2 regions of the Streptomyces sp. YIM S03343 genome follow, and region 1 is predicted to be linked to the other one. Evidence: riboswitches for the same ligand, from Rfam matches in the RefSeq annotation. Region 1 holds a riboswitch; the other holds the start of a gene.
The links. A riboswitch is a leader RNA that binds a small molecule or an ion and turns the genes downstream of it on or off. The one in region 1 is predicted to bind cobalamin.
Positions count from the first base shown of each region.

Region 2: it holds a riboswitch for cobalamin, as region 1 does, so the genes downstream of both, ACSYGN_RS31825 (cobalamin biosynthesis protein) here and ACSYGN_RS39320 (CbtB domain-containing protein) in region 1, are expected to answer to the same signal.

Region 1 is NZ_JBPUKX010000002.1:796,831-800,545, reverse strand. Features, by position in the region: gene ppdK (pyruvate, phosphate dikinase) at 1-629, shown strand, start outside; gene ACSYGN_RS39335 (DUF6479 family protein) at 813-1,172, opposite strand; gene ACSYGN_RS39330 (ferredoxin) at 1,335-1,697, shown strand; gene ACSYGN_RS39325 (histidine phosphatase family protein) at 1,880-2,443, opposite strand; cobalamin riboswitch at 2,565-2,695, shown strand; gene ACSYGN_RS39320 (CbtB domain-containing protein) at 2,731-2,952, shown strand; gene ACSYGN_RS39315 (CbtA family protein) at 2,978-3,715, shown strand, end outside.
Region 2 is NZ_JBPUKX010000001.1:7,208,171-7,211,885, reverse strand. Features, by position in the region: gene ACSYGN_RS31835 (inorganic phosphate transporter) at 1-614, shown strand, start outside; gene ACSYGN_RS31830 (hypothetical protein) at 653-880, shown strand; cobalamin riboswitch at 1,032-1,172, shown strand; gene ACSYGN_RS31825 (cobalamin biosynthesis protein) at 1,328-2,371, shown strand; gene ACSYGN_RS31820 (cobyric acid synthase) at 2,368-3,715, shown strand, end outside.

The sequences.
Region 1 (3,715 bases):
TGCCCGGCCTGGTGGCCATGCAGTGCCGCGCCATCGCCGAAGCCGTCGCCCAGCGCCAGGCCGACGGCGGCACCCCGCGCGCCGAGATCATGATCCCGCTGGTCTCGACGGTCGAGGAGCTGAAGCTGGCCCGCGAGGTGGCCGAACGCGTCCTCGCCGAGGTCACCGAGGAGACCGGCCAGACGCTCGACTGCCCGATCGGCACCATGATCGAGCTGCCGCGCGCCGCGCTCACCGCGGGCAAGATCGTCAAGGCCGCGGACTTCTTCTCCTTCGGCACCAACGACCTGACGCAGACCACCTGGGGACTCTCCCGCGACGACGCCGAAGGTTCCTTCTTCCCGCTCTACATGGACCACGGGATCTTCTCGGTCTCGCCGTTCGAGTCGATCGACCAGGAAGGCGTGGGCCAGCTCGTCGAGATGGCCGTGGCCTCCGCCCGCGCAGTCAAGCCCGGCTTCCACACCGGCGTCTGCGGCGAGCACGGCGGCGACCCCGAGTCCATCCACTTCTTCCACCAGGCCGGCCTCGACTACGTCTCCTGCTCGCCGTTCCGGATCCCGGCGGCCCGTCTGGAGGCCGGCCGCGCGGCCCTGGCCGACGACACCAGCAAGAGCGACAGCCGCTGACACCTTGGAGGTGACTCACAGCCGGTGACACCAGGGAGCGTGTCACCAGGCCGGGCGGCCGCCCGCGGCGTGGCACTACGCCGCGGGCGGCCACCCGGCCGTTCTGCGTTTTTGTTTGTTCCGCTCGTTTCCGCGTGTTCCGCGATGAGGGGGTGCCGGGTTCGCTCCCGGTGGGCCCCGGTCCTAGTGGGCTCCCAGCCCGCCCCCGCCGAACGATCCGCTGGAGCCCCGGCTCCACCTCAGCCGTTTCGTCTCCGGGCTCGGCCGGGTCGACCGGTTGCTCAGCTCGTACGGGGTGAGCGGACGGCCGCCTTCCTCCACGACCACCTCCTCGGACTCCCGGTTCTCCAGCACCTCGTGGACCGCCCCGCCCTCCGGAAGATGCGGCTGTTCCTCCGGACGCGGCCGGGGCAGCTCCGTCTCCCGCACCCGGGTGGTCAGCCAGGCACCACCGGCCAGGACCGCGACGACGGCCACGGCCACCACGAAGAGACCTATGCTCAGCAGGCCGCTGGCGGCCAGCTGCATCGATGCAGTACCCATACCGGCCGAATACCCCCCGATCCGGGCGTCAACCGGGAGTCGACCGGGCGCCAACCGGCTGTCACGCACCGTGACCGTCCGGTCGCCGCTCGGTGCCGTGGCCGGGTGTCGGCCCGGCCGGACCGGTTTGGCGGCGGCCGGTGCGGTTATCCGGGTTGTGTGGTGACGACTACATCCCGGCAGGAGCTCATCCGCTTCCTGGAGGACCGCTTCGGCTGCGCCCAGGCCTGCACGGAGTGCGCCCACGCGTGCGCGGTGCGGGCGGGACTCCTCGACGGGGTCGGGCGGAGGGAGTCCGTACGGCGCCGGGGCATTCTGTGCGCCGAGGCGTGCGACGCCACGTGCCGGCTGCTGTCCGAGGAGCGTCAGGACGAGCACGGTCTTCGTGTGCAGGTGGAGTGGTGTCGGGCGGTCTGTCTGGAGACGGCGCAGGCGTTTGACACGGTGCCGTCCGCTGCGGGCGCGGCGGCTGCGTGTCGGACCTGCGTCCGGGCTTGCGCGGACTTTCTCGCCACGTTGCGGTGAGGCGGTGCGGCGGCTTGGGTGGTTGTTCGGGGCGGTTGTTCGGGTGCGGCGGCGTCGTGGCTGGTCGCGCAGTTCCCCGCGCCCCTTAGGGAGCTGCTCCGCCGCCTGCTGACAGGGGCCCGGCGCCTCTGAGGGGGGTGCTGTGCCCGGTCGTCGGCACGGTCCCGTGCGGTGTTCGTCGGTCAGTCGGCCAGGGGTCTTCCCGGTCGTAGGTTCCAGCGGTTCGAGCGGCCGCTCAACTCCACGGCTGTCAGGGGTGGTACGTCCACGCGCCAGAACGCTGTCTCCGGGGCGCCGAGCGCAAGCAGCACCGCCGCCCGCACCACCTCCGGTTCGACGACCGCTGTCAGCCGGCCCGATTCCGCCGACTCCAGCCATCTGCCCACCCGGGTGCACAACTCCCGTACGGATTCTCCGCCGTGAGGTGCCGCCGTCGGGTCGGACAGCCAGGTGGCCAGTGCCTCCGGCTCGCGGGCGCTCACCTCCGTGAGGCTCAGTCCGTGCCAGCGTCCGGCGTCCAGTCCCGCCAACTCCGGTGTCTCCACGGCCGTCAGGCCGAGCGCGTCGGCGGTCTCGCGGCACCGTACGCCGGGCGAGACCCGGACCCGCCCCGGTGCCGGAAAGGCATCCGCGGCCGAGCGGGCGGCGCGCAGTCCGGCGGGGTCGAGCGGGGTGTTGTCGTAGAAGCGGGCCTCCCGCAACGCCGTGCTGAAGGCGGGTGAGATCAGGATCACTCGGCTCGTCAACTGCCCATCCCCGCGCTCCAGTTCCCTTCGCATCCTGGCCGGTGACGGAGGGAAACCCCCGGTCGCCGCGCCCGCGTCCACTCCGTGCGGTCTTGGCCCCTTCCGCACTTCGCGGTACGGTCTCGTTCGATACGACGACGGTTCGGTTGGAAGCCGGTGAGATTCCGGCACGGTCGCGCCACTGTATGCCCGGTCCGCACCCCGTGTGCGATCCGGGCGAGTCAGACCCCCTGCCGTCGTCTCCTGCACCACCGAGACGGGACGCGAGTTCCCCAGGAGGTCCTGCCATGGCGCAGTCCGCTGTCCAGCCGACCGCTACGCCCACCGCCGTGCCCGCGAAGCTGCCGATCGGCGCGATCGTCCCCTGGGCGGTCTTCTTCGGCATCCTGATGCTGGTCCTGCTCTACTTCGTCGGCGCCGAACAGGGCGCCACTTCCGTGATGTCCGGAGACAACGTCCACGAGTGGGTGCACGACGCCCGCCATCTGCTCGGTTTCCCCTGCCACTGACGGCGGTCCGGAGACCCGGCAGCCCATGAACTCGGCAACTGTCCGCAACCTCCTGGTGCGTGGCATGCTCGCGGGTCTCGCCGCGGGCCTGCTCGCCCTCGTCGTCGCCTACTTCCTCGGTGAGCCGCGTGTCGACTCGGCCATCGCCTACGAGGAGGCGCATGCCCACGCGCACGAACACGGCGTGGAAGCCGTCAGCCGTACGATGCAGTCCACCGCGGGTCTGACCACCGGTGTACTCGTCTACGGCGTGGCGTTCGGCGGTATCGCCGCCCTCGCGTACTGCTTCGCGCTCGGCCGGATCGGCCGCTTCGGGCCGCGCGCGAGCGCGCTGCTCCTGGCGGCCGCCGGACTGATCGCGGTGTACGTCGTGCCGTTCCTCAAATACCCCGCCAACCCGCCCTCCGTCGGCGAGGCCGACACCATCGCCCGGCGCACCACGCTCTACTTCCTGATGGTGGCGCTCAGCGTGCTGCTGGCCGTCGCCACCGTGATCCTCGGCAATCGCCTCGCGCCGCGGCTGGGCAACTGGAACGCCACCGTCGCAGCGGGCGCGTTCCTCGTCCTGGCCGTCACCCTGGCCTATGTGTTCCTGCCGTCCGTCAATGAGGTCCCCAAGGACTTCTCGGCCACCCTGCTCTGGCAGTTCCGGCTGGCGGCACTCGCCGTCCAGGCCACCCTGTGGACCGCCTTCGGGCTGGTCTTCGGGGAGTTGGCGGAACGGCTCCTCGCGCCCCGGCCCGCGCAGCAGGCCGTCGCGGAC
Region 2 (3,715 bases), on a different contig from region 1:
TGGGCAAGGGCCTCACCGACCTCCAGCCGCGGCAGGGCTTCGCCGCCCAGACCAGCGCGGCCACGGCCATCCTCGCCTCCTCCCACCTGGGCTTCTCGCTCTCCACCACGCATGTCGTCTCCGGCTCGGTGATGGGCGCGGGCCTCGGCCGCAAGGGCGGCGTGGTCCGCTGGTCCACCGCCACGCAGATGATGATCGCCTGGGTGCTGACGCTCCCGGCCGCCGCCGTGGTCGGCGCGGGCGCCGAGTCCGTCATGGACCTCGGTGACTGGGGCACGGCCGTCGTCGCCGCCTTCCTGATCGCCGCCAGCGTGGCGATCTATCGGGTCTCCCGCCGTCAGGTGATCGACCACACCAACGTCAACGACCACGAGGCCCCGGCGGAGGTGCTGACCCCCACGGCCCCCGCGGCGTCCACGCCTCAGGGCGCCCCCGAGGCCCAGCCCGTCGCGCCGGTGCTGCCCGCCGTCACCCCGCTCCCGGCGGTCGCGGTGACCGAGGACCTCACGGCCACGATCCCCGCCCCGGCTCCCTCCCCGGCCCCGGCCGTGCTGCCCACCATCGCCTCGGCGCCCATCGCAGACCAGACGGCCCCGCCGGCCGCCGCCGTCTGAGCCCCGCCCCCCGAACTCTCGGTCAAGAAGGAATCACCATGAAGATCGACTGGGCGGCCCTCGGCTCCGTCTTCGGCGTCAGCCTCGTGGTCACCGTGGCCCTCGTCGGCCTGTTCACCCTCGGTGTCGCGGGCCTGTCGCGCCGCGAACGCGCCACGGCCGAAGGCGGTTCGGCCGCCCTCGCCACCACCGCGGCATACCTCTGCTTCGCCGCCTGCGCCGCCGCGGTGGCGTACGGCATCAATCTGATCATGGCCAAGGGCTGACACAGGCCCGCCGGCGACGGTGTGGGGTGCGGGACGGAACGACCGTCCCGCACCCCACACGCGTGTGCCCGAGCAGCCCCGGGGACACCCGAAAACCCCGGATGTGGGGCTCCCCACACTCTTCCGTCCCTGGTCAGCGGCAGGTTGACGGCCCTTCGGGCCCCGTGGTGGACTTCCGGGGCCATGTACGGCGGCAAGGAGAGGAAGCCGGTGCGAGTCCGGCGCGGTCCCGCCACTGTCACCGGGGTAGCAATCCCCGGGAGCCAGGAACTCTCACCGCCGGTCTCGTCGAACCAGGGCGTGGACACCCTGAGTGAGGACATATCGCCATGCTCGGCTGCCGTTCGAGGTCACGTCACAGGTCTCCCGGGTCCGTCGGGTCCGGGACCTCAGTCGGATCCGTCAGGTCCCATAAGTCGCTGACCCGCCGCTCGGCCGGCTGAGCCGGTGGGTGCCGATCGCGTCTTCGCGTACGGCGCCACCGCCGGCCTCCTCGGTGATCTGCTCCTCGGCGATCCGCGCCGCGGGCATCCGGTCGCCGTGTTCGGGCTGGCCTCGGCCGCCGTGGAACAGGTGCTGTGGCACGACCACCGGGCATGGGGCGCGCTGCACACCGCCGTGTGCGCCGGTGGCGCCGTGGCGCTCGGGGCCGTGGCCGCACGCGCCGTACGCCCCTCCCCCGCCGCCTCCCTCGCCCTGACCGCCGCCGCCACCTGGGCGGTCGTCGGCGGAACGTCGCTGGTGCGCGAGGCCAGAGCCGTCGGAGCGGCGCTGGAGGCCGGGGACATCGAGGCCGCGCGGGAACGGCTGCCGCATCTGTGCGGCCGCGACCCGCAGGCACTCGACGCCGACGGGATCGCCCGCGCGGTGGTGGAGTCGGTCGCCGAGAACACCTCCGACGCCGTCGTCGGCGCGCTGGTGTGGGGGGCCGTCGGCGGGGTGCCGGGGCTGCTCGGGTTCCGCGCCGTCAACACCCTCGACGCCATGGTGGGCCACAAGTCGCCGCGCCTCAGACGCTTCGGCTGGGCCTCCGCACGCCTCGACGACATCGCCGGCTGGCCGGGGGCACGCCTCACCGCCGTACTCGCCGCGCTCGCCGGGGACGATCCGCGCGGCGCCGTGGCCGCCTGGCGCACCGACGCCGGACGGCATCCCAGCCCCAACGCCGGTCCTGTGGAGGCGTCGTTCGCGGGCGCCCTCGGGGTGCGGCTCGGCGGCACGCTCTCCTACGGCGGCCGGGTCGAGCACCGGCCCGTCCTCAACGGCGGCCGGGGACGCGCGGTGCGGGTCTCCGACATCGAGCGGGCCGTACGGCTGTCCCGGCGCGTCGGCGCGCTGGCGCTCGGCGTCGCGGTCGTGGGGCGGGCCGTCGTCGGGCGGGCCATCGCGGCACGGACGGTCGCCGGACGGACCGTCACTGGAGGGGCCGTCGCCGGGCGGGTGCTCACCGGGGGGTTCACCGCTCGTAGCAGGAGGGGAAAGGGATCATGAGCGGAGGGCTTCTGGTCGCCGGTACCACCTCCGACGCCGGCAAGAGCGTCGTGACGGCGGGCATCTGCCGCTGGCTGGTGCGGCAGGGCGTCAAGGTCGCGCCGTTCAAGGCGCAGAACATGTCCCTGAACTCGTTCGTCACCCGCGAGGGCGCCGAGATCGGCCGGGCGCAGGCCATGCAGGCCCAGGCCTGCCGTGTCGAGCCGACCGCGCTGATGAACCCCGTGCTGCTCAAGCCGGGCGGCGAGCAGAGCAGCCAGGTCGTGCTGCTGGGCAGACCGGTGGGCGAGCTGAGCGCACGCCGCTACCACGGCGGGCGGCAGCAGAAGTTGCTGGGCACGGTGCTGGACTGCCTGACGGAGCTGCGGGGTTCGTACGACGCGGTGATCTGCGAGGGTGCCGGGAGTCCCGCGGAGATCAATCTGCGGCGGACCGACATCGTCAACATGGGGATCGCCCGGAACGCCCGGCTGCCGGTGCTCGTCGTCGGCGACATCGACCGCGGCGGCGTCTTCGCCTCCTTCTTCGGCACGGTCGCTCTGCTGTCCCGTGAGGACCAGGCGCTGGTGAGCGGGTTCCTGGTGAACAAGTTCCGCGGCGACGTGTCGCTGCTGGAGCCCGGCCTCGACATGCTGCACGGGCTGACCGGTCGGCGGACGTACGGCGTGCTGCCGTTCCGGCACGGGCTCGGCATCGACGAGGAGGACGGGCTCCGCGTTTCTCTGCGGGGCACGGTGCGCGAGTCGGCGGTCGCCCCGCCGGTCGGCGACGAGGTGCTGCGGGTCGCGGTGTGCGCGGTGCCGCTGATGTCCAACTTCACGGACGTGGACGCGCTGGCCGCCGAACCGGGCGTCGTCGTACGGTTCGTGGACCGGCCGGAGGAACTGGCCGACGCCGACCTCGTGGTGATCCCCGGCACTCGGGGAACCGTGCGTGCCCTGGCGTGGCTGCGGGAGCGCGGGCTCGCGCGTGCCATCGCAGAGCGGGTCCGGGAGGGCCGTCCGGTGCTCGGGGTGTGCGGCGGATATCAGATCCTCGGCGAGTCCATCGAGGACGACGTGGAGAGCCGGTCGGGCCGGGTCGACGGGCTCGGTGTGCTGCCGGTGCGGGTGCGGTTCGCCCGAGAGAAGACCCTCACCCGCCCGGTGGGCCGGGCCCTCGGCGAGCGGGTCGAGGGGTACGAGATCCATCACGGTGTCGCCGAGGTCCTCGGCGGGGACGGCTTCCTCCACGACAACGAGGGCGGCGCCCTGGACGGCTGCCGGGTCGGCGCGACCTGGGGCACGCACTGGCACGGCTCACTGGAGTCGGACGGCTTCCGGCGGGCGTTCCTGCGCGAGGTGG